DNA from 4 places in the Rhizobium sp. YAF28 genome. Region 4 is predicted to be linked to each of the others. Evidence: predicted binding sites of a transcription regulator. Region 4 holds the regulator's gene; each other region holds the start of a gene.
What was found. The regulator LexA, encoded in region 4, represses DNA repair genes until DNA is damaged. The targets are predictions, from matches to a motif close to TGTTCNNNNTGTGTTCNG.

Region 1: the regulator LexA is predicted to act here: its motif matches at 2,001-2,018, upstream of AB4Z13_RS27145 (fibrinogen-binding protein).
Region 2: the regulator LexA is predicted to act here: its motif matches at 2,040-2,057, upstream of AB4Z13_RS32290 (PA0069 family radical SAM protein).
Region 3: the regulator LexA is predicted to act here: its motif matches at 2,904-2,921, upstream of ruvC (crossover junction endodeoxyribonuclease RuvC).

The regions. Positions count from the first base shown of each region.
Region 1 is NZ_JBFRCX010000014.1:9,423-15,023, reverse strand. Features, by position in the region: gene AB4Z13_RS27155 (hypothetical protein) at 273-593, shown strand; gene AB4Z13_RS27150 (helix-turn-helix transcriptional regulator) at 598-1,380, opposite strand; gene AB4Z13_RS27145 (fibrinogen-binding protein) at 2,254-3,258, shown strand; gene AB4Z13_RS27140 (hypothetical protein) at 3,395-5,446, shown strand; gene AB4Z13_RS27135 (type I secretion system permease/ATPase) at 5,472-5,601, shown strand, end outside.
Region 2 is NZ_JBFRCX010000023.1:41,019-46,619, reverse strand. Features, by position in the region: gene AB4Z13_RS32310 (4-(cytidine 5'-diphospho)-2-C-methyl-D-erythritol kinase) at 1-401, shown strand, start outside; gene moaB (molybdenum cofactor biosynthesis protein B) at 401-952, shown strand; gene AB4Z13_RS32300 (hypothetical protein) at 975-1,289, opposite strand; gene AB4Z13_RS32295 (glycosyltransferase family 2 protein) at 1,468-1,986, opposite strand; gene AB4Z13_RS32290 (PA0069 family radical SAM protein) at 2,125-3,282, shown strand; gene AB4Z13_RS32285 (ribonuclease HII) at 3,511-4,203, shown strand; gene AB4Z13_RS32280 (F0F1 ATP synthase subunit B) at 4,440-4,931, opposite strand; gene AB4Z13_RS32275 (F0F1 ATP synthase subunit B) at 4,935-5,555, opposite strand.
Region 3 is NZ_JBFRCX010000007.1:87,227-92,827, reverse strand. Features, by position in the region: gene AB4Z13_RS17375 (metallophosphoesterase) at 1-599, opposite strand, end outside; gene ruvB (Holliday junction branch migration DNA helicase RuvB) at 600-1,637, opposite strand; gene ruvA (Holliday junction branch migration protein RuvA) at 1,708-2,322, opposite strand; gene ruvC (crossover junction endodeoxyribonuclease RuvC) at 2,335-2,862, opposite strand; gene AB4Z13_RS17355 (methyl-accepting chemotaxis protein) at 3,111-5,426, shown strand; gene AB4Z13_RS17350 (GNAT family N-acetyltransferase) at 5,434-5,601, shown strand, end outside.
Region 4 is NZ_JBFRCX010000006.1:124,273-129,873, reverse strand. Features, by position in the region: gene AB4Z13_RS15170 (ComEC/Rec2 family competence protein) at 1-2,307, shown strand, start outside; gene lexA (transcriptional repressor LexA) at 2,288-3,013, opposite strand; gene AB4Z13_RS15160 (VOC family protein) at 3,209-4,096, shown strand; gene kdsA (3-deoxy-8-phosphooctulonate synthase) at 4,093-4,941, shown strand; partial or broken gene AB4Z13_RS15150 (methyl-accepting chemotaxis protein) at 4,955-5,601, opposite strand, start outside.

The DNA of each region.
Region 1 (5,601 bases), on a different contig from region 4:
TAACCGGCTCGGTTATTCTTCAGATAATTGTACCTATGCTCAAAATGATAAGAGGATATCAGTGAAGGTCAACTTCAAAACACGGGAGCAATTCTAAATAGCTATAGTATTAAACTTCGGAATTTGCTTGATTAATCCCTCTCAATGACTATCGTGCCATGCTTTCTGTCCGGCCGCTCCAGCTTCAGTCAATGAAGCCAATATAAGGAGTGGCCAGCCACTGGTGTGCGAGGGCGCGTCGCTATTGCCCTGATGATAGAGAGGGTTTTTTAATGACGACTCATGATCGCATACATGGCAGAGCGCCATGCAGCTTCAGCTCCCTAGCTTTGGCTGCGACGATCGTTCTCTCGGCCATCGGACCGATCTCATGTGCGGTCGTCGATACCGCGATCGTGGGAAGCACGGAGAAGAATGTCGTTGTGGCAAGCGTGCCACATACCGCGAAGGACTTCGCCTATGCTGCCGAACCGAAGACCGCTTCGGCTAAAGTGAGCGCCGCGGTCTATCCCGGTTCCGCGCCTTACATCTGTTCGCCGAGCGGTTTCGGCCAGAAATCACGCTGCTTTGCCCGCTCGTCCCGGATGGATTGATGGCCTAGTGCGGCCACCTGCCAGAGAGATCGCCACTGTCCGACGTATCGTTGAAGAAACGTGAGGCCGCTTCAGTGCGATTTCTCACATTCATCTTCTTATAGATATTGCGGACGTGAACCTTCACCGTGTTTTCGGACAGGTGAAGCTTGTCGGCGATGATCTTGTTCTGCGTGCCCTTACAGATGAGGTCGAGAATCTGTACCTCGCGCGTGGTCAGAGCCGCCATGCTGTTGCGGCGAAGCTTCAGCGCATTGGCGCGCGCTGCGTCGACGGACTTCGTCTGGTACAGCGAGGGCTCGAGCTGCGCCGTTGCCCGGTTGGACAGACGACCCAGAAGCGCGGATGGAAAATGTTCGCCGCCCTTCATCAGCAGATCGATTGCCGCCATGAAGACATCCAGACGCAGATTGAGCGGCAGGACGCCATCGACGACACGCGCCTCGACAAGACGGCTGATATAGGGCTCCATCATATCGATAGCTTCGACGACAAGGCCGATGGATGCGTCCGGACGGTTTTCACGAACGACCTGCAGCGCATCGTGCAACTCGGCGCCGGCGACATGATAGAACAGGACAAGCCGCATGTCGTGAATATCCTTCTCGGATATGGACTGCGCGCTCGATACGCTTACGACATCAAAATTCGGGAATTTCTTTGCCAGTGCCTCAACCATGCACTCGGAGAACAAGTCCGCCTTGGCGATTACCAGGACTGTTTCTCCATTCGGGCTCAGTCTTCTTGCCTGATCCGAATCTCCTACTTCCGACCCAACCATGAACATATACGCCTCCCCTAGCGCTACACTATACTCAAACTCGGAGCTTCTACTCCCATTGGCGCGATGGCGGGTATTACATGCCGACGAACATTGCCCCTAGGCATGTGGCCGCCTTATCTTTTAGGCATTTCTTAATTATGGTAATATGGATTTCAAAGGAAAGAAATGGCCCAAATGGGTTAGTTGTCACAAAGTTATATTTATTTTTTGCCACTTTATGGTTGCATTTCCGACAAGAAACATACTAGTGGGCGGTATTTCAACTAGATCACGGTATAAAGCAGCATGTATTAGTTCGAGACATACAAAACCAACGTGGTAATGGGCAGACGATATTTCAAAATAAGACGGAGAACCTTTCGAACTTAACTTAGCGATATCGCAATCAGTCGAACCCTCCGAATTCCGAGGCACGGGACACGGTCCCGAATTCGCACACAGCCTTCTCCGAGCCCGCGATCCGGTATTGGCTTAACTGGAGTATTGAGCTGGACTTCAGATGCCTTAGCCCGAATTGATATCTATCGGGACCCAGTTTTTTCCATCAATCTGTAAGGGTTGCCAAAGTGGCGACATGAAAATCAAGTATCAGCATGTGTTTTTGATACTTGGTCTTCTTTCGAGGGAACTCAAAAAGAAGTTCGACTGCCTTGCTCGCGCTCATATCGAGTCCGGGACCGGATTTGTGCGTCTTTGTACTGAATAGGCACAATCCCAATACAGAATTTGGCCAACAAATCGCGATGAAGCTGCAGGTGAAAAGGTATCGAGTCCATCTGCCGATGTTAACACATTGGAGCAAGCGCGAGCAAAGATCCCATTTGAGATGAGAGGGACTTCGAAAGCTGCTCCAGTTTTTTTTCTGGAGGAAACGTAATGCCTTATGATCCGAAGCCCGGTCCACAGGGCTCAGACGACGACACCGTCAAGGTGGGCGCCCTGGCCGATGGCCTTTCCAGCGCTATCAATTCAACCGAAATCGATGATGATTCCACAGGTTACGTCGGCGGCATCGCCAATGGTGACAATCGCAACAACACCGACAACAGCACGGACGTTGACGTCAAGGCTAACGTCGATCTCGACGTGAAGACCGACAACGGCGACAACCGCGACAACGACTACGACTGGAGCTACAAGTCGGACGACGACACGAACACCAAGACGACCACCATCAACGATAATGACACAACCACCACCACGAAGTCGGACTACGACTGGAGCTATGACGCCAAGTCGTACAGCGACGACGACGTTGACATCAAGACGATCACCGATAACGACACGACCACCAAGACGGATATCGACACCGACATCAAGACGGTCACGGATACCGACACCAAGACGACCACCAACAGCCACAATACGAGCGACAGCTTCAACAAGACGGACACGGACTTCGCCGTTATTGATGATGTCAAGGACTTCGGGAACCTCGGCGTAGCCGGCCACGACCTCACCTTCGACATCGGGGATGACTTCTCCTTCACCCTCAATATCGACAATATCCTCAACGGTTCACTGTCCGGCGAAGGCGCCGACTCAGTCTTCAGCACTGTCCAGGCAAACCATCTCGCAGACCAGGATCAGGCCTGGAACATCACGATGGAGAACGGCGGCGCTCAGAACCACCTGAGTGCGAATGCCGGCACAGCGCACGGTGCTGACGGCATGGATATGGACAGCAAGGGCTGGGATCTCAAGGCAGGTGACGACGTCACAGGCACTTCCACGGCAGATGCTTCGGCAATTCTTGCCAATTCGGGCTTCCATATGGAGCTCGTTCAGGGCGCGAACATGCTCAGCAACGCTGTGGACTCCAGTGTCATCGGCGGCAACTCACATGTTTCCGATGTCGGCGAAGATACAAGTGGGCACTAACCTCCAAGACAAGAAAGGGCTGCACCGGCTTCGGCCGGTGCAGTTTGAATGCTTGCGTGCGAATTGACGAACAGCGCGGCTCCCGCAGAAGGATGTCGCATGGCCGGTCGTCTCTTCGATAAGGGAGGCCAAGGCAATGCAAATCGAGAAATTCTCAGAAATCATCGCCCATTTCATCGGCATATTCGAAACGACGACCGATGAGATGAGGCTGCGTGCGGGGCTGACGGAGGGTACAGGCCCTGCCGAAAATAATCCGGCGCTTGACGATCTGGTCGCCAATACGCCCGCCTTCGCCTCCGATCTCGCGCTCCAGGACTACGATCCTGATGTCAACTACAGAAGCGTCAGCTATGAGATCGTTTATGGAGGCGCCCGCCGCTTCGGCCGCCCCTTTGAGGAAAGCATCGAAAAGCTCTCCGAGATTGCCCACCGCGATGTGTCGTCGCTGCCCCGGTTCGGCAGTCCACAGGACATCGATATCGAAACCGAAGAAGAGCTGCAGGTTTTCGACGGCCCGGGCTCGGTGATCCGCTTCACCACACAGGTCAACATTCTCTACGACGACGATTATCTCGATATGACCGGTGGCAATCATGCCCCGCGCGATACGAGTTTCGTAGTTGAGAAACTGGCTGAATTCAGCGCCAAGGCCGAGATTTTCTCTCCCTTTTCCGACCTGCATCGGACCGACACCCTGGAGGGGGTCAAGCAGATCGCCGGGGATATGGAAACCTACATCCAGGGAGTAAGGGATTCCGGCCAGACATCGATCGGAACGGGCGAGCCGCCGGCAGACAATCCAAACGATCAGGCACATGATTTCGTGCTGGCGGGTGACGAGATCACCGGAGCCTATATGAACGGCAAGCACGTTTCCGAAATTCCGGCGCTCGACGACCTGCTGCCGGATCGGGGGATTGCCAAACTGCCTGAAGAACCCGACGAAACCCAGACATCCGTCGAACAGCATGACCCGGCTGGAAACAGCCTGGAGGTCACCGCGGGCGCAAACCTCGTCGCCAACATTGCCTCCGTCGTCAACACGGCAGTGATCTCTTCCGTGACGGCCGTCATGGGCGACTATCACCAGGTCGATGCGATCACCCAGGTCTATGTCTACAGCGACAATGACAGCATCGCCTCGGTATTCCATTCCTCTGCCGATGCAGCCGGCGTCACCGCCTACAATATTGCAAGCTTCGAACGGGACAGTTTCCAATCAACACAACCGCAGACGACGGTCGATGCACATGGCGACCCCATCTTTCCGATGGCCTGGCGTGTCAGCGTTATCGAGGGCGACGTCTCCTTCGTGAGCTGGATCGAACAGTATCATTTCGTGACCGACAACGACACCATGACCGTCATGACGAGCGGGTCGGAAGCGACGGTTCTGACGGGCGGAAATACGACGCTGAATTTCTCGTCCTTCTTCCAAATGGGCCTGCAGTACGACCTGGTGATCGTCGGCGGAAATGTCTACGATATCAATAGCATCACGCAGATTTCGCTTCTCTACGACAACGACTGGGCCCGCGCCGAAGACGGTATAGACGATGGTGCCACCATCCAATCCGGCAACAATCTCATCTGGAATCTTGCGGCGATCCACAATGTTGGAACCAACGACCGCTTCGAGACCATGCCCGACTATATGCACGAGGCAGAGAAGGGAATCCAGGAGCGTGATCCGACAATGCCCGAGGGCTTGTCCACCGATTCCAATTTCCAGGGCTATGTCGGCGTGAATGTTCTCTACATCACAGGCAATCTCTACGACATGACGATCATCAAGCAGGTCGCGGTGCTCGGAGATTCCGACGACGTGACCCAGGCCGCAGCCGAGCTTCTGAAGAACAACCAGGACGCCGTGATCACGATCGATACGGGCAGCAACACCGTCGCCAATATCGCTGAAATCGTCGATTACGACAGCTTCGGCAACACCACCTATGTTGCCGGTCAGCTCTATTCCGACGCCATTCTCATCCAGGGCGGGATCATAGAACACGATGCCACCCAGCCCGAAACGGCAGGCGAAAGGCTTGCCAATGAAGTCATCGCCTTTCTCGATGACGATAGCCCCCAAGGCGCGGACAGCGGCGATGGCATCATCAACGGCGGGCATGATCTTTCATGGTCCTCTGCTCACCCCTCGGATGTAATGCAAGCCGTGGTCGCGTGACCTGCGTATCTTGGGAGAGACCGCGATGAATCAGATTTCAAAACAGATTTTTGCAAATGGCAGCGCGATCGATCTGCGTGGCGAAAAGCCATCCTCTACGGCGGCAAATCCTCAGGATTTTCTGACGGAGGCCTGCGTTTCGGCGATCGACGATG
Region 2 (5,601 bases), on a different contig from region 4:
GTATCGGCGAAAAGATAGAGACGGCCGATGCCCTGCCCTCCTTCGCCATGGTGCTCGCCAATCCGCTGAAAGGCGTTTCCACGCCCGAGATCTTCCAGCGGCTTGTCACCAAGAATAATCCTTCATTGGTCCTGAAGAAGACTCCGCACTGGATGGAAGCCATACGGGCGACACGCAATGATCTTGAGATGCCGGCGCGGGAACTGGTTCCCGAAATCGCCGAGATTTCAGGCATGCTCGCGGCAGAAGGCGCGCTTTTCACGCGCATGTCCGGCTCTGGCGCGACCTGCTTCGGCATCTTCGAGACACCCGTTGCTGCGCTGCGCGCCGCTGAGCGTCTTCACGCGGCCCGCCCGGACTGGTATTTCCAGTCGACGGAGACTTTCGCAGGAGGTGCATGATGGCAGGCCTGGACGAAAAACGAGCTTTTATCCCCCTCGGCATTGCGGTTCTGACCGTTTCGGATACACGCACGCTGGCGGATGACAAATCCGGCGATACGCTGGTGGCACGGATTGTGGAAGCCGGCCATCATCTGGTCGACCGCGACATCGTGCCTGACGACCGCGAGAGGATCACCGCGCGCGTGCGCGCCTGGACAGAAGCCAAGGAGATCGACGTCGTCATCACCACGGGCGGGACCGGCTTCACCGGCCGCGACGTGACGCCCGACGCACTGGAACCGCTCTTCGAAAAGAGGATGGACGGGTTTTCGGCCGTGTTCCACCGCATTTCCTACGACAAGATCGGCACCTCGACGATCCAGTCGCGCGCTACGGCAGGTGTTGCCAACGCCACCTTCATCTTCGTGCTGCCGGGCTCGCCCGGCGCCTGCAAGGATGCCTGGGACGGCATCTTGAAGGCGCAGCTCGACTATCGCCATATGCCCTGCAATTTCGTGGAGATCATGCCGCGGCTGGACGAACACCTCAAGCGCGGCGCGACGAAATAGACTGGTTACAACAGCAGCATCGCTATGTCGCGAGGCCCGGCAGGGCGGGCATCGTTTCCCAGCTATCACCGGACAGCAGCACGCAGCTTATCCCGTGAACGTCCGTGACGACGAGCGTCCATGTGCCGCTTTCGGCGGCATAGACTTCGAGAATGGCGTTCTGGTTAATCAGTCCGACTGCAGTGAGCTTTTCGCCAAAGTTGCTGTCCAGGAAATTGACGATCTCGGATCGGCCTGCGCAACTGCGCATCATCTGCGATGCTGCCGGATGCGGATGCGCGATCACCAATGTCGTCAATATGACGGCCAGCAGGCCGTGGACCATATTGCGTAGCATGACGCACCTCCTTTCGCCGGAAACCCGGCAGAAGAGGAGATTTTCGCTGACCTGTTCTGCCGTTCACCGGCATTCCATGGCCATCCGTTACGAAGCGAGGCGCTTCGGCGGCGCCATAGCCGAATTATAGCGCGAAATCCTATTGGGCGCCATCTTTTCGCAATGTCGAGGAGTGCAGCTATCGCGCGGCGCGGGCGACCCAGGAGGGAATCAATTCGCTGGAGAGTTGGCGCGGCTTCTGTGCCTTGACGAATTCGGTAAGGCGCATGCCGCTCTTTGCAGCTGAAATGGCGAGTTTCTTCGGCATGAGCAGGCCGAGTTCCAGCGGCGGCCTGGCACGGCCGACGCGCTGGAAAAAGGGGCGCCGATAGCCGCGCGAGGCGGTGAAACGCGCAGGCACCTTATTCAAGGCTACGTATTCCGCGACTTCGTCGATCCAGCCCGCCTGCGGTCTTGCGCCCGGTTCGACGAAAAGCAGCCATTCGCCGCGAGCGGAACGGATGATGTCCTTGATATCCCACTGCGAATGGAAACGGCAGCCGGCGGCATCCGCCACCCGCGAGGTGCCGTCGCGGGAGCCGTGATCGAGCACGACCACGTCGCTGACGAGGCCTTCCACAGCGCCCGCCACCAATACCGATAGAGTCTGGGCCAGCTCAGGTTCCTGATCCTGGCATTCAAGAACGACAGTCAACATTGCCTGTTTATAGAGCGCCGCACAAAATTTTGCCAGCACCACTTTCCCCATTTTGTTCTTGCATTGTTCTCTTTTTGCGGATAGGAATATAATCATCAAAACGAGCGGGATCGAGCGTTTCCGCCGCTGGAGAATCCGATGAGACCACAGTCCCTTGCAGGGCAGGCCGCATTTGCGCCTGCCAATACGGCAGATATTGCCGACGCGATGATCGCGGCCTCGGGGCTGCGCATCGAGGTTGACCGGCGGCGTGGCCGCGGCGCGGGGCTTAATCCCAGCGGCCGCTTCGAGCCAACACAGCGCGAGACCTTCGATGATGGCTGGCAGACGCTCGAGGAACTGCCGCCCTTCAAGACGGATGTGCAGATCGAGAAGCCGCGCACGGCGATCACCCGCAACGAGTCCCCCGACCTTTCCTTCGATCGGTCGATCAATCCCTATCGCGGCTGCGAGCATGGCTGCATCTATTGTTTCGCCCGGCCGACGCATGCCGATATGGGCCTCTCGGCGGGACTGGATTTCGAAAGCAAGCTGTTTGCCAAGCCGGACGCGCCGAAGCTTCTGGAGCGCGAGCTCGCCAAGCCTGGCTACAAGGTCCGCGTCATCGCGATCGGCACCAACACCGATCCCTACCAGCCGATCGAGAAGGAGTGGCGCATCATGCGGCAGATCCTCGAAGTGCTGAACAAGGCGAACCACCCCGTTGCGATCGTCACCAAGTCGGCGATGATCCTGCGCGATCTCGATATCCTCACGGAGATGGCGGCGAAGAACCTCGTCCGCGTCGGCATTTCGGTCACGACGCTTGACCGCAAGCTTGCGCGCCTGATGGAACCACGCGCCTCGACGCCGACGCGCAGGCTGGAGGCGGTCCGCGGGCTTTCCGAGGCCGGTGTGCGCACGTCAGTGATGGCGGCGCCGATCATCCCGGCGCTCAACGATCACGAGCTGGAGCGCATTCTGGATGCCGCAAAGGCGGCAGGCGCAGAAGAGGCAAGTTATGTGCTGCTGCGGCTGCCGCTGGAGGTGAGCCCGCTGTTCCGCGACTGGCTGCTGCAGAACTATCCTGACCGTTATCGCCACGTCATGTCGCTGGTGCGCTCAATGCGCGGCGGTAAGGATTATGATGCCGAGTTCGGCAAGCGCATGAAGGGCGCCGGGCCTTACGCCTGGCAGATCGCCCGCCGCTTCGAGATGGCAGCAAAGCGGTTAGGGCTAACTAGGCGAAGCCTTGCCCTGCGCGACGATCTCTTCGTACCGCCAAATGGCAGCGGCGTGCAGCTTTCGTTGCTCTGACTGGTTGTTTTACGCAATTCCGGACGCAAAGCCGCTGCGCACTTTTGCTGGAATTGCTTTTGTTAACGAGCTTGCGTGAGGCGTGAAGAAGACCTGCCCTGCGTCTTCTGTCTTGCGCAATTCCTGCGGATGGCCCTGACCGCACCATCCGCCGGACCGCCCCCCGGCCGTCGCCGCCCTGATCCGGGGGCTTGCAGGAAATCGGGTTGGCGTGCGAGTTTCAACCGCATGAAACGTCGCACGTCACCCGATTCTCCTCTGCTCTTTGAAGAGGCCCCCCTCATGCCGGATTTCCGGCTGGAGCTGAAAGCCCGCAAGGCTGGCCACTGGCCTGTCGCGGGCGCCGACGAGGCTGGGCGCGGGCCGCTTGCAGGCCCCGTCGTGGCTGCAGCCGTGATCCTCGATCCCAAGCGTATTCCAGAGGGCCTTAACGATTCCAAGCAGCTTTCGGCGCAGAAACGCGAGGAACTGTTCGTCCAAATTCTTGCGACCGCAACAGTCTCCATCGCCTCATCCAGTTCCACACGCATCGATGAAACCGATATCCGCAAAGCAAGCCTTGACGCCATGCGCCGCGCGATCTGCGGCCTTGCCGTACCAGCAAGCTATGTGCTGACGGACGGACTGGACGTGCCTGTTGGCCTCGACTGCCCCGGGCAGGCCGTGGTGAAGGGTGACGCGCGATCCGTTTCTATCGCCGCCGCCTCCATAGTGGCGAAGGTGACGCGCGACCGAATGATGGCGCGCGCGCATCTGGTGTTTCCCGAATATGGTTTTGCCGCTCATGTCGGATATGGTACAGCACAGCATCGCTCCGGCATCGAGAAGCACGGGCCGTGCTCGCTGCACCGGATGAGCTTCCGGCCACTCCGCAAGGACGGCGTCGTGGAAGAGCTGAATGGGGAGATGCTGGAGGAGTAAGCTCCAGCGCGGGATCCGCTCCGTTTCCCTGCAAGCCCTGGGGATGGGGAAGTGTCAGAGACACTCGATTGCTGTACCGGCATCGAGGGTTTCTGCAGGAGCTTCCGAAAAGGGTGATCCGTTGTTTTCGGCGCAGCCCATCACAGTTTCAGACATCACACTAAGCACAACAGCATCCGCCGAAAACGGAAAAGCCCCGCTGAGGCAGGGCTTTTCTAATCCTAAAGAGCAGCAGCTCAGTTCAGGCGGGTCTTCACTTCGCCGACGGCCTGGCCGAAAAGTTCGGACTGGACCTTGGCATCCGCCTGCTTGCCGATGACGGCTTCGGCGGCTGCGATGGCGAGATCGACGGCAGCAGAGCGAACAGCCTTTATCGCGTCGGCTTCGGCCTGCTTAATCTTCTGCTCGGAAAGAGCCGTGCGGTTAGAGACGAATTCTTCCGTCTTCTTCTTCGCCTCGGCGGTCAGCATTTCAGCTTCGCGCTCGGCAGCGGCCACGATGTGCGCTGCTTCAGCTTCAGCTTCCTTGCGCTTGCGCTGATATTCCGCGAGCAGGTGCTGGGCTTCCTCGCGCAGGCGCTTGGCTTCCGCCAGCTCGTTGCGGATCTGGTCGGCGCGGTCGTCAAGCGACTTCGCCATCATGCCCGGAACCTTCAGGTAGACGATCAGCGCCAAGAAGAGAACGAGGCCAACGAAGGCGAAGAAAGTTGCATCAAAAGCAAATTCCATCGATCAAGCCTCCTTTTTGGCGGCTGCAACGGCAGCGGCGACATCAGACTGGGCAGTGGAGCCGCCGATGAGCTGTTCGACAACAGCTGCTGCGGTTTCCTCGGCGATGGCACCCACATCGGCAAAAGCCTTTGCCTTCACATCGGCGATACGGGCCTCGGCAGCCTTCAGCTTTTCGTTGAGGCTAGCCTCGACTGCGCGACGATCACCCTCGGCCTTTACCTTGGCAGCATCGCGAGCGGCAGTGCCGATCGAGTTTGCCTTGGCACGGGCAGCGGCGAGTTCGCCTTCGTAAGTTGTGACGGCGGCATCGGCCTCAGCCTTCAGGCGGCCAGCTTCTTCGACATCCTGCGAGATGCGGTTGTGACGCTGCTCGAGGATCGCGCCGATGCGCGGTGCGATGACCTTTTGCATGAGCAGGTAGAAAATGACGAACGTAATCACCAGCCAGAGAAGCTGGGATGCGTAGGTCGACGAATCGAAAGGCGGGAAAGGCCCACGCGCGTGGCCGCCTTCGGCAACGCCGGTCTCGGTATGGACCTCGCCGGCAGCCGGAGCGGCATGCGCATCCGTCGCGGTTCCCGCCGGTGCCTCTTCAGCGTAGGCCGGGGTCACAAAGTACATGCTCACCTCCAGGTGTACTGCAAATGCAAAGGATCACGGCTCGCTG
Region 3 (5,601 bases), on a different contig from region 4:
TCGTCGAGGCCTTGCATCCGGCTGCGGCCCCATTTCCTGCCCGGCAGGAGCGCCAGCTGGTCCTCCAGACCCGCCAGCCAAAAGCCATTCCCGTCCTTTTCCAACCGGGTGGCACGGTTGCTGTAAACGGAGATGCCCGCTTCGGCCAAGGCTCTGTGCCCGAAAGTATCGCCTCCGCCAATCTTCTGTGCGGTCCTGTCCTCCCACCAATCATGGTTGCCCATGATCGCATGGACGCCGAGCGGGGCCTTGAGCGTTGCCAGCGCCTTCGACCATTCACTGGAATGGACATAGCGCGTCACCATGTTCATGCCGGCCGCGTAATCGCCAAGCAGGAGCGCGATATCACCTCCCAGTTCGTTGGCGTGGGCGCAGATCGAAGCGATGCGGGCTGTGGACATCCAGGGTTCGCAAGCGTGAAGATCAGCAAGTGCGACAAGCCGCAGCTTCAGGCCGGGCGTCCACCCTGGCGGGGTCAGCGCGTAACGGGAAATCGCAGGCCGGGCGAGTGGTTCATAGGCGAAGGCATATCCGCCGAGTGCCGTGAGGCCGGCAAAGCTGCCGCCCATGAGTTTGAAAAAGCTGCGCCGGCTGATCAATCAATCGTCCTCCCGGAACAACCCGAACTGAGCAGCCTCCATATCCTTCGGCGGCTGCATGCCGAGATGTTTCCATGCGATTGCGGTCAGAACGCGGCCGCGCGGCGTGCGCTGGATAAAACCCTGCTGGATCATATAGGGCTCGATAATGTCTTCGATCGCGTCGCGCGGCTCGGAGAGGCCGGCGGCGATGGTTTCGATGCCGACCGGGCCGCCGCCGAAATTGACGGCGATCATGTTGAGGTAGCGCTTGTCGAGCTGGTCGAGGCCCATATTATCGACCAGCAGGCGCGTGAGAGCCTCGTCGGCGATCTCGCGAGTGACGGCTTCGGCCCTTGCGACTTCGGCGAAGTCGCGCACGCGGCGCAGCAGGCGGCCGGCAATGCGCGGGGTGCCGCGGGCGCGCCGCGCGATCTCGCGGGCGCCGTCATCGGTCATGCCAAGGCCCATCAGGCGGGCGCCGCGGCGGACGATCAGCTCCAGTTCCTCCACCGTATAAAAGGAGAGACGCACCGGAATGCCGAAACGGTCGCGCAGGGGTGTCGTCAGCAGGCCGAGGCGGGTGGTGGCGGCAACGAGCGTGAATTTCGACAGGTCGATCTTCACCGAGCGGGCGGCAGGGCCTTCACCGATGATGAGGTCAAGCTGGAAATCCTCCATGGCTGGATAGAGGATTTCCTCGACCGCCGGGTTGAGGCGATGGATTTCGTCGATGAAGAGAACGTCGCGCTCTTCGAGATTGGTCAGCAGAGCGGCCAGATCGCCGGCCTTTGCGATGACGGGGCCGGAGGTCGAGCGGAAATTGACGCCGAGCTCTTTTGCCATGATCTGCGCCAATGTCGTTTTGCCAAGGCCGGGCGGGCCGACGAAGAGAACGTGGTCCAGCGCCTCACCGCGGTTTTTGGCCGCTTCGATGAAGATCTTGAGATTGGCGCGCGCCTCCGCCTGGCCGGTGAACTCGTCCAGAGACTGCGGGCGCAGCGTGGTGTCGAAGTCTTCGCCACGCTTTTCCGGCGTTATCAGGCGGGCATCAGTCATTGGGTATTTCCGTTAGAAGCTTGCTCAAGTCCATACACCAAGCGGCCTGCATTGACACCCTGTGGGGCCATCAGCGTGAGAGTTCCCGCAGGCCGAGGCGGATCAGCTTGGCGCTATCCGCATCTTCGCCGGCCGTCTTCATGGCGGCGGCAACCGCATTGGCCGCCTGATCACGCGAATAGCCGAGATTGGTCAAGGCCGAAACGGCGTCGGCAACGGGGGCTGCGGCCACGCCTTCGCCGATCTCCTGCTTGAGGCCGATATTGATCGCCTCGCCGGCAAAGGCGGGCGCCTTGTTCTTGAGCTCGGTGACGATACGGATCGCGACCTTGGGACCGACGCCCTGAGCGCGCGAAACAGCCGTTTTGTCCTGCAGCGCGATGGCATTAGCAAGCTCGGGCGGAGTGAGAGTCGAAAGCACGGCGAGTGCCACTTTCGCGCCGACGCCCTGAACGCTCTGCAGCAGGTTGAACCATTCGCGTTCGAGCTGCGTCTGGAAGCCGAAGAGCTTCAGTTGGTCCTCACGCACATAGGTTTCGATAAAGAGCACGCAGGCCTCTCCGACGGAACCTAGCTTCGAGAGCGTGCGCGCAGAGCAAAAAGCGACGTAGCAGACGCCGTGCACATCCACGAGCACGTAATCATCGCCGATCTCATCAATTGTGCCTTTCAGCTTGCCGATCATGATCTTGTTCCGTCAGGGGTGGGTTTGGTGAGCGCCGGCGATTGCCTGCCGCATGCGGTTTGCGCCACGGTGATGAGCATGGCAGATGGCGATCGCCAATGCGTCGGCAGCGTCGTCGCCTTTGAACTCCGCCTTCGGCATCAGGATCTTCAGCATCATGTGGATCTGCTTCTTTTCGCCGTGGCCGACGCCGATGACGGTCTTCTTCACGGCGTTTGGCGCATATTCCGATACCGGCAAACCCGCACGGGCCGGCACGAGCATGGCGATGCCACGGGCCTGGCCGAGCTTCAGCGTGGCGACCGCGTCCTTGTTGACGAAGGTCTGTTCGACGGCGGCTTCCTCCGGTTTGTAGGAATGGACCACATCAGCAAGACCGTCATGCAGCTGGCAGAGGCGCGAGGCGAGATCCATGTCGCCATCCGAGGTGACGGTTCCCGAGGCAACGAAGCGCAGCGAATTGCCGAGCGTATCGATGATGCCCCATCCCGTGCGGCGAAGGCCGGGATCGATACCGATGATGCGAATCGTGTTTTGCATGGTTCACCCTATAGCGATGGTGAAATAAGTGCCATCGATATGTGAACAAAACAAAAACATGCCTTGTTTTTGCGGGACCGCATTTACCGCGAATTAAACCGAATGCCTGAATTCTAATCCATCAAATGTGAGAGGAGCCGGCTTTCGCAAAGCTTAAGGCTTCCGATGCTCTGTTTGTAGTTCAACCGGTGGGTGATGTCTCCAGGATGCCACTCGCCGGCGTCGCCGTTCCGGAAGGGTTCGTTTTCATGGCTCAGAGATTTCAGTCCCTGTCCTTCAAGGTGATAGCCACCTTCATCCTGCTGACCACGCTTTCGGTCGCGGTGATCAATATCCTCGCCTATTTCGCCAGCAGCCGCGTTTCCGACGAACAGGCGCTGAAGGCCAAGGAGAGCGTGCTGATCTTCCGCGGCGACATGCTGCAGGACCAACTCGAGCAGCTTGAGAACCAGGCAACCTCGATTGCGCGCATCGAAGCGCTGCAGATGTCGATCACCAACCTGAAGAGCGGTTGGAAGACGATGGAGAAGAGCTCCGGCGATGCTCGCGGTGAGCTGAAGAAGGTCTTCATCACGAACAATCCGAACCCGGCCGACCAGCGCGAGAAGCTCGCAAAGCCGGAGGGTCCGAGCGGTTTCTATTATTCGAGCCATGAGAAGACGCAGGGCGAAGTGGCGCGTGACCTCGCCGATACCGCCTTCAACGACCTCTTGATCGTCGATCTCGACGGCACCGTGCTCTATTCCTACAAGAAGAATGACGACTTCGCCGAAAACCTGAAGTCGGACGCCTGGAAATCGGCCGGCGCGGGCATCGCCTATGCCAAGGCAATCGAAAACACCACCAAAGCGACGGACGATTCCGCGCCGACGGCCTTCTCCGGCTTGCGTGTCGATGCCGGCAGCGGCAAGTCGGCGATCTTTTATGCCGTGCCGATCGTCAAGCTCGGCCAGGCGAAGGGGCTGATGCTGTTCAAGGTGCGCGACGATGTCGTCACCAGCATTCTGGCAAAGGGTATCGTGTCCGGCAGCACGGCAAAGACGGCCATCATTTCGGCTGATGGTTCGGCCATTGGTCTCAATGCATCCGGTCAGCTTGTGACGCTCGATGCTGCACCGTTCACCTTCATCAAGGATGCGCTTGCGAGCTCGGCAATGACGGTTGCGGATTTCGATCGCGCCGACGGCGCGGCACGCGCCTATGTGCGTGGCATCGATTATCGCGGCGACCGTTTCCTCGTCGTTGAAAGCGTGCTGCTCAGCGAATTGAATTCGGGCTCCATCGAGGTCGCTACATTGCTGACCTCGATCGGCATCGGCGTTCTCGTCATCATGGCGGTCGCCACAGGGCTCATCACCAACTTCCTGTTCTCGCCGCTTGCCCGTCTTGCCGGCGTGACCCGCGAAGTCGCAGACGGCAAGCTCGACATCGAGATCGGCAGCCAGAACCGCAAGGATGAGATCGGCACGATGGCGAAAGCGCTTGCTCGCTTCAAGCAGTCGCTGATCGAAGGCCGCGAGCTCGAAGCTGCGAGCGAGCAAACGCGCATGCGGGCAGAAAGCGAGCGCCAGCAGAATCTGGCTCAGCGCGAGGCGGAGGCCCGCAGCCTGCAGGACGTGGTCACAGCACTCGACGAGGGGCTTCATCATCTGGCGAGCGGCGATCTGGCCTATCAGATCGAAACCCGCTTCCCGAACGAGCTCGAAAGCCTGCGCGTGAACTTCAACGAGGCGCTGGCGACGCTCAACGAAACGATGACTGCGATCGGCGGCAACTCCATGGCCGTGCGTGCAGGCTCCGAGGAGATGCGGACGGGTGCCGATGAACTGGCCGGCCGCACCGAGCGGCAGGCAAGCTCGATCACAGAGACGGCCAACGCGATCAGCGCCATCACCCAGTCAGTGCGCGTACAGATCGAACGCGCCGAGCAGGCCGCGCGCATCGCCCGCGACGCGAAGAAGGAGACTGTCGGCTCCAGCCAGATCATGCGCGAGACGATCGCGGCGATGGAAGCGATCCAGGCGTCTTCACGGCAGATCAACACCATCATTTCCGTCATCGACGATATCGCCTTCCAGACGAACCTGCTGGCGCTGAATGCCGGTGTCGAGGCAGCGCGTGCCGGCGAAAGCGGCAAGGGCTTTGCGGTCGTCGCTATGGAAGTACGCGAACTGGCGCAGCGGTCTTCGAGCGCTGCCAAGGAAATCTCCAGCCTGTTGCAGAAGTCCACGCATGAGGTGGAAAGCGGCGTGGCGCTCGTTGAAAGGGCCGGCATTGCGCTGACTGGCATCGGTGGTCATGTTGAATCCATCAACGGCCAGATCAATGAGATCATGGAATCCACCCGTGAAGAGGCAGACACCCTGCGGCAGATCAACAGCTCAGTCGCCGAGCTCGATTCCATGACGCAGCAGAATGCGGCGATGGTCGAGGAGACGACGGCTGCAATCCACCGTCTGGCAACCGAAGCTGTGGAGATGGACCGCCAGCTCGGCAACTTCACCCTTGCCGAAGGATATCAGCAGCAGAGCGCCGACATGCATCTGCTGCGCAAACAGGCGTGATCGCATCATGCTGATCCGGTTCGAAAAGCCCGAGGATGCGGATGCCATTCATGAGCTGACGCGGGTGGCGTTCGAGCCGATGCCTTACAGCAACAATACCGAAGCGCGGATTGTCAGGGATCTTCGCGCGTCGGGTGATTTGATACTATCTCTCGTCGCGGAAGAGGGCGAGGAG
Region 4 (5,601 bases):
TTTCGATGGCGATTGGTGACTGTTGCGAAACGATACGTCGGGTCGTCGATGCGTATGGCCACCGAAGAGGCCGGCCACGGTCGCCTCATCCTCTTCTCTCCGGTCTTCCTTGGTGCAGGTGCCGCGACCTGGTTTCTGGCGGCCTCGGACTTTCCGGCCGTGTCGCTCGGTCTCTGCCTGCTTGTTCTCCTTATTGCCGTTGCGCTCTGCGGTTATGCCCGGACGAAACTGCAGGCGACGCTGCTTGCTCTACTTCTTTTTGCCGGTGGAATGCTCTCCGCGCAGATCGAAACATGGCGGGCAAAGACCCTGATCCTCGATTCAGCCGTAACGACAACGGTGACCGGCCGGATCGAACGCCGAGAAGGCGATGGCCAAGGGCGCTGGCGTTATATTCTTGACGTCACCGGTACGGATGCTCCTGAGATCAAGCGTCCGCCCGAACGCATCTCCGTGCTGGTCCGCGGAGCCGCCCAGCCGTTCGAACTCGGCGACGTCATCGAGGGCAGGGCACGTCTCACGCCTCCGGCGGGGCCGGCGCTCTCCCACCTCAATGATTTTGCCTTCAGCGCCTATTTTGACGGCATCGGTGCCAACGGCTTCTTCTATGGAGTACCCAAGAGGGTTGCGGAACAGCCGGAGCGATCGAACTCGGTCGGTGAGGCAATTCTGGAGTCGCTCTACCGCCTGAGAAGCGGCATCGGCGATCGGATTCGCTCCACACTACCCGGCGACACCGGGGCTTTTGCCGCCTCCCTCGTCACGGACGAGAGACGGGCGATCTCGGATGAAACGACGGAGGCGCTGCGGCAGTCCGGCCTTGCGCATATCATCGCGATCTCCGGCCTCAACATGGCGCTTTCCGCTGGCATCTTCTTTGTCGGGCTGCGCGTCATTCTCAGTCTTTTTCCCGGCATTGCCCAGGCGTGGCCAACCAAGAAGATCGCGGCGGCCGGTGCGCTTGCTGCGGTGACGGCCTACTATCTGATCTCGGGTTTTGCCGTCTCCGCCGAACGCGCCTTCATCATGATGGCGATTATGCTGGTTGCGGTCTTCTTCGACCGGCCGTCGATCAGTCTCAGAAACGTGGCGCTATCCACTCTCGTGATCCTCGCGGTCTCGCCATCGGAGGGGCTAGGGCCGAGTTTCCAGATGTCCTTTGCCGCAACGCTTGCACTGGTCGCCGGCTACGACCTCTGGAAGGGGCGGCCGATGCGGGAGAATGCCTTTGCCAAGCTGCCGATCATGAAGCCCTTCTTCATGGTTGGTGGCTTCTTCGGTGGCGTTTTCCTGACGTCGCTGATCGGTGGTTTCTCGACGGCGCTGTTTTCGATCGAGCATTTCCACCGGCTGACTGCCTATGGCCTGCCGGCAAATCTCGCGGCCATGCCGGTCATCACCTTCATCGTCATGCCGGCCGGGATGCTGGCAATGCTGCTGATGCCGTTTGGTCTGGACGGCTGGCTATGGCCGGTGGCAGGCTTCGGGCTTGATCTGGTGATCACCATCGCAAAGGCAGTAGCGGGGTGGGGCGGCAACATAGATGTAGGCCGCTTGCCCGGCTGGTATTTCCCGACCGCCGTTTTCGGATTTCTGCTGCTGACCCTGCTCAGAACCCGGCTGCGGCACATGGGAACGGCAATTGTCGCGGTCTCGACGCTCGCTGTTGTCCTTCTTCCATCGGAGGCGATGCCCGATATCGCTATCTCCGAAGATGGCAGCCTGGTCGCTATAGTCGATGGAGAGGCGATGGCTTCGAACCGTGAAAAGCCGCCCGCCTTCATCTTCGAACAATGGCAGAGGGCCCTTGCCGTCGAAGAGCATCAGAAGCCAGTTATGCTTCAAGCTGCCAAGGCGCCCACTGCGCCTGATGGTCAAAGACTGCAACTGTCACCCGACCAACAGAATGAAGCCAGAGAGGCAATGAGACAGGCAGTCGCCATTAGCCCGCCGTCACGCTTCTCCTGCCTGAAGGGCGCCTGGTGCACCACTTTGCTCGTCAATGGAAAGAAACTGACCGTCATCGACAATGCTGCCTATCTCGGACCAGCCTGCGATACGGCTGATATTGTGGTGACCCCTGTCCGATTGCGCTTCGACCGCTGTCGTTCCGGCGCGCTGCTCTTTACCGGCGAGACGCTGCGCAAGACAGGTTCTGTCGAACTTCGATTCACCGATAAGGGAATTGAGGTCGCAACCGCATTCGACACATTGGGGCGACCCTGGATGCGCCACCGCGCCTATGATTGGCGCAGTAACACATTCGCAGACGCCAATCTGTCACCGGTCAGTGATAGCGGCGAATGAGGCCGACGAGCTTGCCCTGGACCTTGACGCGATCCGGCGGAAAGATGCGGGTCTCGTAAGCAGGGTTTGCTGCCTCGAGCGCAATCGATGCGCCCTTGCGGCGGAAACGCTTGAGCGTTGCTTCCTCGTCATCGACGAGCGCGACGACGATATCACCCGGATTGGCTGTGCTGCCATTGCGGATGATGACCGTGTCGCCATCGAAGATGCCGGCTTCGATCATCGAGTCGCCGCGAACTTCCAGCGCATAATGTTCACCGGAGCCAAGCATATCGGCGGGAACGGTGATGTCATGCGTATTGTTCTGGATTGCCGAGATCGGAACACCGGCGGCGATGCGGCCCATGACGGGAACGGAGACCGCATTGCCGTTATCGGCAGCGGGTGCTGGCTTCGCCGAGGCAGGAGGCGCCACGGGCTGGGGCTTGCCGAGGCTGCCCTCGATGACGCTCGGTGAAAAGCCGCGCCGAGGCTGCAGGCTCGGGCTGTAGGCTTCCGGCAGTTTGATGACTTCGAGCGCGCGCGCCCGGTTCGGAAGCCGGCGAATGAAGCCGCGTTCTTCGAGCGCCGTGATCAGCCGGTGAATACCGGATTTCGAGGCCAGATCCAGTGCGTCCTTCATCTCGTCGAAAGACGGTGGAACGCCTGACTCCTTCATCCTTTCATGAATGAAAAGAAGGAGTTCCTGTTGTTTGCGCGTGAGCATGGCGTCTCCCCAGTCTTGAAACAAATCCAGAACGGACACTATATGTTCCATATGTGTTCCGCAAGTAGCTAAATTTTCGTAAAACTTCTGTTCAATCTGTCGAGAATTTGATTTTTATCGCCCTTAGGCCTGTCTGGCCTTGTTTCACGAGACCTGCTGAAGCACATCTCCTTGTCACTGCTGGGAGAAGAACCGATGAGCCAAGACACGCTTCCGATCGATCATCTCGTTTTGCCGGTTACCGATATCGACCTTGCCCGCGAAAGGCTGGGCAAGCTGGGCTTTACCGTCGCGCCCGATGCCCGCCATCCCTTCGGCACGGAGAATGCCTGTGTTTTCTTTGCCGACAAAACCTATATCGAGCCGCTCGGTGTCGCGAGCGTCGAGGAGAGCGAGGTGACGGCACGTGAGGGCAATGTCTTCACGGCTCGCGATCAGGCTTTCCGCTTCCGCTGCGGCAGCGAGGGACTGTCCGCCATCGCCTTCGCCACCGCGGATGCAAAGCACGAACATGCTCGATTCGTGGAGGGCAGCATCAGTGCCGGTTCTGTGCTGCAGTTCGAACGCCCTGTGAAAATGCCGGATGGCACTGAGAGCATTGCCGGCTTCCGGCTCGCCTTCGCTGCCGACCTCCGGGCACCGGATTTCTTTCTCTTCGCTGTCGAGCGCATCAACCCGCTTCCTGCCGACCGCAACGTGCTGGAGACCCACGCCAATGGCGTGACAGGCATTGCCGAGATCGCTCTCGCAGCCCCCGAGCCGACAGCCTTCGGCGACTTCGTTCGCTCGGCGGCAAAAGCCGCTTCTGCTGGCGATACGAGTTTCGGGCTGGAGGTGCTTACCGGAAACGCAAAGATCAGCCTGATGACCCCGCAGGGGCTGGAGGCCTATTTCGATCTGGCGACGCCGGATATCGATCGCGGCCTGGGCGGCCGGGCAATCCTCTTTGCGGTTGGCGATCTGGCCGTGACAGAAGCGCATTTGGCTGCTAACGGGGTGACCTACACACGCAAGGGCAACCGTATTCTGGTGAAGCCCGCGCCCGGCCAGGGCGTGCTCTTCGCTTTCGAGGAAACATCATGAGCTCTACTACCAACTCCGTGGTGACGGTCGGCGAAGGCGCCGGCAAGGTCACTTTCTCCAATGCCGGGCGCCTGTCGCTGATTGCCGGCGCTTGCGAAATGGAAAGCCGCGACCATGCGTTCATGGTTGCCGGCACGTTGAAGGAACTGTGCGCCAAGCTCGGTATCGGGCTCGTCTATAAGACGTCTTTCGACAAGGCGAACCGCTCTTCCTTGTCGAGCAAACGCGGCGTCGGCCTTGAAAAGGGCCTGGAGGTTTTTGCCGATCTCAAGAAGGAACTCGGCATTCCGGTTCTGACCGACATCCACACTGAAGAACAATGCGCCGAAGTGGGCAAGGTCGTCGACATCCTGCAGATACCGGCCTTCCTGTCTCGTCAGACGGATCTCCTGGTGGCTGCGGCAAAGACCGGCCGCGTTATCAACGTCAAGAAGGGCCAGTTCCTGGCGCCTTGGGATATGAAGAACGTGCTCGGCAAGCTGAACCAGAGCGGCAATCCGAACATCTTGCTGTGCGAGCGCGGCGCTTCCTTTGGTTACAATACGCTGGTCTCCGACATGCGTTCCCTGCCGATCATGGCAGCAACCGGCGCCCCCGTTATTTTCGACGCCACGCATTCAGTCCAGCAGCCTGGCGGGCAGGGGGAAACCTCCGGCGGAGAGCGGCAGTTCGTGGAAACGCTGGCGCGTGCAGCCGTTGCCGTCGGCGTTGCCGGCATCTTTATCGAAACCCATCAGGATCCGGATAACGCGCCCTGCGACGGGCCGAACATGGTCTATCTCAAGGACATGCCGCGGCTTCTCGAGAAGCTTCTCGCCTTCGACGCGATCGCCAAGGCCGCCTGAACGGCAGGCAGCATCAGGCTGCCGCGCGGGACGGGCGCCTTTCCTCCAGTGCGAAGCGGGAGAGCATGCGCCCGAGATGGGACGCCTCGTTGCCGAGCTCCTGGCAGGCGGCGTTTGTCTCCTCGGCCATCGCCGCATTCTGCTGTGTCACCTGATCCATACGGTTGACGGCAGCGTTGACCTCGACGAGCGCGACCGACTGTTCTGAAGACGAGCGCACGATCGCTTCGGTCAGCGCCGTCACCTGCAGCACCTGGCGGTCGATATCGCCGAGTGCCTCGCCGGTGCGGTTGACAAGTGCCACGCCCGCGGAGACCTGCCGCGACGACGTCTCGACGAGAAGCTTGATCTCCTTGGCGAGATTGGCGGAGCGGCCGGCAAGCTCGCGGACTTCCTGAGCTACGACGGCAAAGCCTTTCCCTGCGTCTCCGGCGCGTGCTGCCTCGACGCCCGCGTTGAGCGCCAAAAGATTGGTCTGAAAGGCGATCTCATCGATGGCGTTGATAATATCGCCGATCCTGACCGCTGATTCCTCGATCTTCTCCATGGCGGTAACCGCTTCGCGAACGATCTCGGCGGAATGCGCGGCACTCTCCTTCGTGGCCAACATCATCGCATTGGCTTCCTGGGCCCGCTCCGAGGAGTTTTTCACCGTAACCG